Regions from separate parts of the Streptomyces sp. NPDC041968 genome, predicted to be linked through region 2. Evidence: predicted binding sites of a transcription regulator. Region 2 holds the regulator's gene; the other holds the start of a gene.
What was found. The regulator HrcA, encoded in region 2, represses chaperone genes, less so after heat shock. The targets are predictions, from matches to a motif close to TTNGCACTCNGNNNNNCNGAGTGCNAA.
Positions count from the first base shown of each region.

Region 1: a site for HrcA is predicted at 2,686-2,712, ahead of groES (co-chaperone GroES). Genes of this name have one in related genera too.

Region 1 covers NZ_JBVJCB010000005.1:177,272-181,682, forward strand. The annotation lists gene ACZ6EG_RS14385 (hypothetical protein) at 1-264, shown strand, start outside; gene groL (chaperonin GroEL) at 471-2,096, opposite strand; gene groES (co-chaperone GroES) at 2,231-2,539, opposite strand; gene ACZ6EG_RS14400 (polysaccharide deacetylase family protein) at 2,835-3,551, opposite strand; gene ACZ6EG_RS14405 (polysaccharide deacetylase family protein) at 3,548-4,411, opposite strand, start outside.
Region 2 covers NZ_JBVJCB010000001.1:772,145-776,555, forward strand. The annotation lists gene ACZ6EG_RS03540 (nitronate monooxygenase) at 1-940, opposite strand, end outside; gene dnaJ (molecular chaperone DnaJ) at 1,040-2,176, opposite strand; gene hrcA (heat-inducible transcriptional repressor HrcA) at 2,177-3,193, opposite strand; gene ACZ6EG_RS03555 (MBL fold metallo-hydrolase) at 3,356-4,090, shown strand; gene ACZ6EG_RS03560 (DUF3097 domain-containing protein) at 4,125-4,411, shown strand, end outside.

The DNA of each region.
Region 1 (4,411 bases), on a different contig from region 2:
GGCGCCGCCACCCGGCTCCTCGCCGTGTACACCGTCGCCCACAGCCGTCCCGACGGGCGTCTCGGTGAGCGGGTCGAAGACGCCGAGGGCGACGGTGTCGGCCTGGACGCGGTCGCCTCGTTCTGTGGCCTGCGGCCCGAGGACATCGCCGAGCACGCCGAGCTGCTGGTCGCCGCCGGCTGGCTCACCGAGGCCGACACCGCCGGGGGCAGGTTGCGGGGGCGGCTCGCCGAGCGGGTGCTGCCCCTGAGCGGGCTGGTGTGACGGCTCGCCGGTGACGGACCGCCGCCACGCCGCCTCCCCGTTGTGAGGAGCAGCCGCCTGCCCCCCGTAAGGGCGCGGAAAACCGCGCGAGCAACCACGACGGCGCCGCACCCGGCACGAGACCCGTGGGCAGGCGCGCACCCGGCACCAAGAAACGGTGCCCAGCCCCCGCAGGGGACTGGGCACCGTTCAGCTCAGCGCAGCGCTCAGTGGGCGTGGCCGTGGCCGTGGCCCGCGGCGGCCGGCTCTTCCTCCTCCTTCTTCTCGACGACCAGGGTCTCGGTCGTCAGGAGGAGGGAGGCGATGGAGGCGGCGTTCTCCAGGGCGGAGCGGGTGACCTTCACCGGGTCGATGACGCCGGCCTTGACCAGGTCGCCGTACTCGCCGGTGGCGGCGTTGAAGCCCTGGCCCTTGTCGAGCTCGGCGACCTTGGAGGTGATGACGTAGCCCTCCAGGCCGGCGTTCTCGGCGATCCAGCGCAGCGGCTCGACGGCGGCGCGGCGGACGACCGCGACACCGGTGGCCTCGTCGCCGGTCTTGCCGAGGTTGCCCTCGAGGACCTTGACGGCGTGGACCAGCGCGGAGCCACCACCGGAGACGATGCCCTCCTCGACCGCGGCGCGGGTCGCGGAGATGGCGTCCTCCAGACGGTGCTTGCGCTCCTTCAGCTCCACCTCGGTGGCGGCGCCGACCTTGATCACGCACACGCCGCCGGCCAGCTTCGCGAGGCGCTCCTGGAGCTTCTCGCGGTCCCAGTCGGAGTCGGTGGACTCGATCTCGGCCTTGATCTGGGCGATGCGGCCCTCGACCTCGTCGCGCTTGCCGGCACCGTCGACGATCGTGGTGTCGTCCTTGGTGACGGTGATGCGGCGGGCGGTGCCGAGCACCTCGAGGCCGACCTGGTCGAGCTTGAGGCCGACCTCCTCGGAGATGACGGTGGCGCCGGTGAGGACGGCCATGTCCTGGAGCATCGCCTTGCGGCGGTCGCCGAAGCCGGGGGCCTTGACGGCGACGGCGTTGAAGGTGCCGCGGATCTTGTTGACGACGAGGGTGGAGAGGGCCTCGCCCTCCAGGTCCTCGGCGATGATCAGCAGCGGCTTCGAGGCGCCGGCCTGGATGACCTTCTCCAGCAGCGGCAGCAGGTCGCCGATCGAGGAGATCTTGCCCTGGTTGATGAGGATGTAGGGGTCGTCGAGGACGGCCTCCATACGCTCCTGGTCCGTGACGAAGTACGGCGACAGGTAGCCCTTGTCGAAGGCCATGCCCTCGGTGAAGTCCAGCTCCAGACCGAAGGTGTTGGACTCCTCGACGGTGATGACACCGTCCTTGCCGACCTTGTCCATCGCCTCGGCGATCAGCTCGCCGACCTGCTGGTCCTGGGCGGACAGCGCGGCCACGGCGGCGATGTCGGACTTCTCGTCGATCGGGCGCGCGGTGGCGAGGAGTTCCTCGGACACGGCGGCGACGGCCGCGTCGATGCCCTTCTTCAGCAGCGCCGGGGAGGCACCGGCGGCGACGTTGCGCAGACCCTCGCGGACCAGGGCCTGGGCCAGCACGGTGGCGGTGGTCGTACCGTCACCCGCGATGTCGTTGGTCTTGGTCGCCACCTCCTTCACCAGCTGCGCGCCGAGGTTCTCGTACGGGTCCTCGATCTCGACCTCGCGGGCGATCGTGACACCGTCGTTGGTGATGGTGGGGGCGCCGAACTTCTTGTCGATGACGACGTTGCGGCCCTTGGGGCCGATCGTCACCTTGACCGTGTCGGCAAGCTTGTTGACGCCGCGCTCGAGGGCGCGACGGGCGTCCTCGTCGAACTTCAGGATCTTCGCCATGGGAGCGTGAGCCCTCTTCCGGAAATCTTGGGGTTATACGGCAAATGCGCCCCGGGCGCCCGGCTTGTTAAAGGTCGCGGGAGCCAGGGGCGCAGATGAGAAGCCAGGTACTTCGGTGAAGTGAAGCGCCGCTTCTACTTCTCGACGATCGCGAGCACGTCGCGGGCCGAGAGGACGAGGTACTCCTCGCCGTTGTACTTCACCTCGGTGCCGCCGTACTTGCTGTAGAGCACGACGTCGCCGACGCTCACGTCGAGCGGAAGACGGTTGCCGTCCTCGAAGCGGCCCGGGCCGACGGCCAGGACGACGCCCTCCTGGGGCTTCTCCTTGGCAGTGTCCGGAATGACCAGGCCCGAGGCCGTGGTCTGCTCGGCGTCGAGCGGCTGGACCACGATGCGGTCCTCGAGCGGCTTGATGGCAACCTTGGAGCTGGTGGTCGTCACGATCCGACCTCCCCCTTCGGAGATCTCACGGGGTTAACTGTCTGAGGTGGCGACCAGGTGGATCCGTCGTCGCGGGTGCCGGACCTGCCCGTCGCTGTGTTGGCACTCTCCAGTGGTGAGTGCCAGACCCGAGACTATGACCGCGATTAGCACTCGGTCAAGCGGAGTGCCAATGCCGACGGCGCGTCGGCGGTTTTTTCGTACCCGCCGGCCCAGGTGGGCACCCTGCGCCGGTGCCGGGCCCGCCGGGGGCTGCCGCCCCCGGACCCCCGCTTTCGGCCTGGACGGACCCCGCCTACAGGTAGTCCTCCAGGCGCCCCACCCTCAGCCCCTGCTCCTCGATCGTCGCCAGCAGACGCGCCGTGCGGTCGCGCAGGTTCCGGCCCGGGTCGTCCGGGGCGACGGTCACGATGTCGCCGGGATGGAGGCGGTGCTCGCCGCGGGTGTAGGCGAGGGCGCCGTCGGCCTCCAGGGACGCGCGCCACAGGACGATCGCCGCGATGCCGCAGTCGGCGGCGGCACGCAGCGTCGTGGTGTCGTACGTGCCGTAGGGCGGGCGGAAGAGGTGCGGGCGGACGCCGAAGCGGGCCGTGAGCTTGGTCTGCTGGCCGCAGATCTCGGCGCGCTGGCCCGCGTGCGGCAGGCCGCGCAGGGAGCGGTGGTCGAGGGTGTGGTTCTGCAGGCTCGCGCCGACCGAGCGGAGCCGGGCGAAGTGGCCGTAGGCGGGTCCGGTGACCGTGTCGGTGAGGAACAGGGTGACCGGGAGGCGCCGCTCGCGGATGAGGGCGGCGAGACGCGGGTCCCGCTCGGCGCTGTCCTCGAAGGTGAGGAAGACGACCCGGTCGGTGGTGCGGACGTGGTCCACGACGGGCGGCAGGTTCTGCCCGCGGTCGCCGCCCTGGGCGGGCTCGCCGGCCGCCGGGTGCTGCGCGGGGCCGGCGAACTGGGCGCAGCCGGTGAGGAGTACGGCGGCCAGGGCGGCCCCGCCCGTCCGGAACCGCCCGCGCCTCACAGGTAGTCCTCCAGCCGGGCCACCGCGTATCCCTCGGCGGTGACCTTGTCGAGGAACTCCCGGACCATGTCGCGCATGGTGCCGTCCCAGTCGTCCTCGCCCCGGAAGTGGCTGAGGACGATGTCACCGGGGTGGATCTCCCGGTCCCACTCCCGGTAGTCCCAGCGGTCGGCGAAGACCTCCTCGTTCCAGATCGGGGCGTACCTGATGCCGCAGGCCTTCGCCGCGCGCAGGGTGTCGCGGTTGTAGTTGCCGAAGGGCGGGCGGAAGAGGGTGGGGCGGCTGCCGTAGCGCTTCTCGATCACGTCCTGCATGCCGCAGATCTCGCGCTTCTGCTCGGCGTAGGACAGGCCGGGCAGGTAGGGGTGGTGGAGGGTGTGGTTGTTCAGGGTGACGCCCCGGTCCTGCATCTCCTTGAAGTAGCCGTAGTCCTCCTTCACCAGGTAGTCGCTGAGGAAGGCGGTGTACGGGACCTTCAGCTCGCTCATCATGCGCAGGAACGCCGGGTCCTTCTCGGCGCCGTCGTCGATGGTGAGGAAGACGATCTTCTCCTTGGTGGGGATCGAGGTGAAGACCGGCGGGAGGTCCTCCTGGCCGGTCACCTCGAAGCCCTTGCGCGCCCTGATCTCCGGCTTCCTGGCCGGGGGCGGCGGGGCCGTCAGCGGCACCTTCTTCAGCTTCCAGCGCTTCGCGGCGGCGACCCGGGCCGCCTGGGCGGCGCGCAGCTTGGACGCGTAGGCGTCGAGCGCGCGGGCGGGGGGCGCCTGGAGGGGCTGCTGGCCGGAGGCGCCGCGGGCCTCGGAGGCGTCCTGCGCACAGCCCGCGGCGAGGGTGGCGACGGCGAGGGCGGCGGCAGCGCC
Region 2 (4,411 bases):
CGTCGCCCGCCTTCGCCGCGGCCTTGCGCAGCGGCGCGGTGAGGTGGTGGACGTCCGGGTAGGCGGCGGGGGCGTAGGCGCCGTGTTCGCGCAAAAAGCGGTTGACCAGGCCGCGGGCGGGGCGGCCGGAGAAGGCCCGGGTCAGTTCGGTGCGGACGAACAGGGGGTTGGTCAGCGCCTGCTTGTGCAGGGCGTGCGCGCCGGACTCGGGGGTGGCGAGGAAGGCGGTGCCCAGCTGGGCCGCGCTCGCGCCCGCGGCGAGGACCGCGGCGATCTGACCGCCGCGCATGATGCCGCCGGCGGCGACGACGGGCAGGCTCACCGCCTCCCTGACCTGGGCGACCAGGGACAGCAGCCCGGTGCCGGTGCCGCCCGTCTCCACGTTGTCGCGGTGGGTGCCCTGGTGTCCGCCGGCTTCGGTGCCCTGCGCGATCACCGCGTCGGCGCCGGACCGCTCGACGGCCCTGGCCTCCTCCGCGGTGGTCGCCGCGACCAGGGCGAAGGTGCCCACGCGGTGCAGGGAGTCGACGACCTCGCGGCTCGGGACGCCGAAGTGGAACGACACCACCGGCACCGGGTTGTCCAGCAGCACCGCGAGCTTGGTGTCGTAGCCGTCGTCGCGGCCGCTGTCGGGGTCGCCCAGCTCCGTCTCGTACCAGGCGGCCTCACCGGCGAGCTGGTGGGCGTAGACGCCGACCGCGGCGGGGTCGGCCGTCTCGGGCTGCGGCATGAAGAGGTTGACGCCGAAGGGGCGGCCCGTCAGTCCCCGCAGCTGTTTGATCTCCTCGTACATCCCGTCCGCGGTCTTGTACCCGGCGGCCAGGAAGCCCAGCCCTCCCGCCTCGCAGACCGCGGCGGCGAGCTGCGGCACGGAGACGCCGCCCGCCATGGGCGCCTGCACGATCGGGTAGGGGAAGAGATCGGTCAGTGCGGAGGACATGACGGCATGTTGTCACGTCCTTTGAACAAGTCCGAATCCGGGCTTCCGTCGGCATACGCCAGGAGCATCCGCACCGCGGAGCCCTTGGCAACCCTCGCGTCAGCGCCCGTTGAAGGCGTCCTTCAGACGGGAGAACAGCCCCTGCTGACCCGGCTGGAACTGCCCCTGTGGGCGCTCCTCGCCCCGGAGCTTGGCCAGCTCGCGCAGGACGCGCTCCTGCTCGGTGTCGAGCTTGGTGGGCGTGGTGACCTCGACGTGGACGATGAGGTCGCCCCGGCCGCCGCCGCGCAGGTGGGTGACGCCGCGGCCGTGCAGCGGGATCGACTGGCCGGACTGGGTGCCCGGGCGGATGTCGACCTCCTCCATGCCGTCCAGGGTCTCCAGCGGCACCTTGGTGCCGAGGGCCGCCGCCGTCATCGGGATGGTGACCGTGCAGTGCAGGTCGTCGCCGCGGCGCTGGAAGGTGGAGTGCGGCAGCTCGTGGATCTCGACGTACAGGTCGCCGGCGGGGCCGCCGCCGGGGCCGACCTCGCCCTCGCCCGCGAGCTGGATCCGCGTGCCGTTGTCGACGCCGGCCGGGATCTTCACGGTGAGCGTGCGCCGGGAGCGCACCCGGCCGTCGCCCGCGCACTCCGGGCACGGGGTCGGGACCACGGTGCCGAAGCCCTGGCACTGGGGGCAGGGCCGGGAGGTCATGACCTGGCCCAGGAAGGACCGGGTGACCTGTGAGACCTCACCGCGGCCGCGGCACATGTCACAGGTCTGGGCCGAGGTGCCGGGGGCCGCGCCCTCGCCGTTGCAGGTGTTGCAGACGACGGCCGTGTCGACCTGGATGTCCTTGGTCGTGCCGAAGGCGGCCTCGTCCAGCTCGATCTCGATGCGGATCATCGCGTCCTGGCCCCGGCGGGTGCGCGAGCGCGGTCCGCGCTGCGACGCCGTACCGAAGAACGCGTCCATGATGTCCGAGAAGTTCCCGAAGCCACCCGCGCCGAAGCCGCCCGCGCCGCCGCCGGCGGCCTGCGAGAGGGGGTCGCCCCCGAGGTCGTAGACCTGCTTCTTCTGCGGGTCCGAGAGCACCTCGTAGGCGGCGTTGATCTCCTTGAACCGCTCCTGGGTCTTCGGATCGGGGTTGACGTCCGGGTGCAGCTCGCGGGCGAGCCTCCGGAACGCCTTCTTGATCTCGTCCTGGGAAGCGTCGCGGCGCACGCCGAGTACGGCGTAGTAGTCCGTGGCCACCTAAGACTCCGCCAGGATCTGTCCGACGTACCGTGCCACTGCGCGTACCGCTCCCATCGTTCCCGGGTAGTCCATGCGGGTCGGTCCGACCACGCCGAGCTTGGCAACCGCCTCGCCGCCCGAACCGTAGCCCACCGACACGACGGACGTGGAGTTGAGTCCCTCGTGGGCGTTCTCGTGACCGATACGGACGGTCACGCCCGGATCCTTCGCCTCGCCGAGGAGCTTGAGGAGCACGACCTGCTCCTCCAGCGCCTCGAGGACGGGTCGGATCACCAAGGGGAAGTCGTGCCCGAAGCGGGTCAGATTGGCGGTGCCGCCGATCATGAGCCGCTCCTCGTTCTCCTCGACCAGCGTCTCCAGCAGGGTGGAGAGCACGGTGGAGACCGTACCGCGATCCTCGGCCTCGAAGGCCTCGGGGAGATCCTCGACCAGGCTCGGCACGTCCGTGAAACGGCGGCCCGCGATCCGGCTGTTGAGCCGCGCGCGCAGGTCCGCCAGGGACGACTCCCCGAACGGCGCCGGGCAGTCGACCATCCGCTGCTCGACCCGCCCGGTGTCCGTGATCAGCACCAGCATCAGACGCGCGGGCGCCAGCGCCAGCAGCTCCACGTGCCGCACGGTCGAGCGGGTCAGCGAGGGGTACTGCACGACGGCGACCTGCCGGGTCAGCTGCGCGAGCAGCCGCACCGTACGGGCCACCACGTCGTCGAGGTCGACGGCGCCCTCCAGGAAGTTCTGGATGGCGCGCCGCTCGGGCGCGGTCATCGGCTTGACGCCGGCCAGCTTGTCGACGAAGAGCCGGTAGCCCTTGTCGGTGGGGATGCGCCCGGCGCTGGTGTGCGGCTGGGCGATGAACCCCTCGTCCTCCAGGGCCGCCATGTCGTTGCGCACGGTGGCCGGGGAGACGCCGAGGTTGTGCCGTTCGGTGAGGGCCTTGGAGCCGACCGGCTCCTCGGTGCCGACGTAGTCCTGGACGATGGCGCGCAGCACCTTCAGCCTGCGTTCACTGAGCATCGCGCACACCTCCAGAAGTCGTCCGCCCGGTGTTCCTCCTGGCACTCACCGTGGACGAGTGCCAGACTTCCCCGGCCCAGTGTACGGCCGTGGGGTACGCCCCCGGCAAGGCCGGGGCCGCGCCGCCGTGCACGCGGGTGCCGCACCGCTAGCGTCGCCGTCGTGACGGTGACTTGGGAAGACCTGGGATGGGAGCGGCTGGCCGACGGGGTGGGCCGGTGCCGGCTGCCGGTGTGGGACTGCACGGCGGGGCTGGTCGTCGGCGCGGGCGCGGCGCTGGTCGTGGACACCGGGTCGAGCCTCGGGGAGGGCGCCCGGGTGCGTGCGCAGGCGCGGCGGCTCGCCGGTCACCGTGTGACGCATCTCGCGCTGACCCACCCGCACTTCGACCACGTCTTCGGCGCGGCGGCGTTCGCGGGCGCGGAGGTCCACGGCGCGGCGGGCGTCGGGGCGGTGTTCGCGCGGGGCGGACGGGGGCGGGAGGCGCTGCGTGCGGACGCGGTGGCGGAGGGGCTGGACGCGGGGGCGGCCGAGGACGCGGTCGACGCGCTCGTCCGCGTCCACCGCGAGGTCGACGGCGCGTACCCGCTCGACCTGGGCGGCGGCCGGCGGGTGCTGCTGGCCGACGTGGGGCCGGGGCACACCGGCCAGGACCTCGCGGTGCTCGTGCCGGGTGATCCGCCGGTCGTGTTCTGCGGCGACCTGGTCGAGGAGTCCGGCGAGCCGCAGGCGGGCCCGGACGCCGTGCCCTCGCGCTGGCCGGCCGCCCTGGACCGGCTGCTCGCCCTGGGCGGTGTGGACGCGCTGTACGTGCCCGGCCACGGAGCGGTGGTGGACGCGGCGTTCGTCCGGGCCCAACGGGACGCGCTGGCCGCGCGCTTCGGCGTGTCGCGCTGATCACGGACGGCGGATTCCTCGTATCGTCCTGAGAATGCGCCAGTACTCCGCCGACCTGACCCCTCCGTGGAAGAAGTCGCAGCCGGTACCGGAGGTCCCGGCCGACCCCGGTCTGGTGGTCGAGGAGCCCGGCACCGGGTTCTGCGGTGCGGTGACCGGCTGCGAGGCGGGCACGGTGACCCTGGAGGACCGCTTCGGCAAGCGCCGGGCCTTCCCGATGGAGCCGCGCGGCTTCCTGCTGGAGGGGCGCGTGGTGACCCTGGTGCGCCCGTCGTCCGGTCCGGTACGGCCCGCCCGCACGGCGTCCGGTTCGGTCGCCGT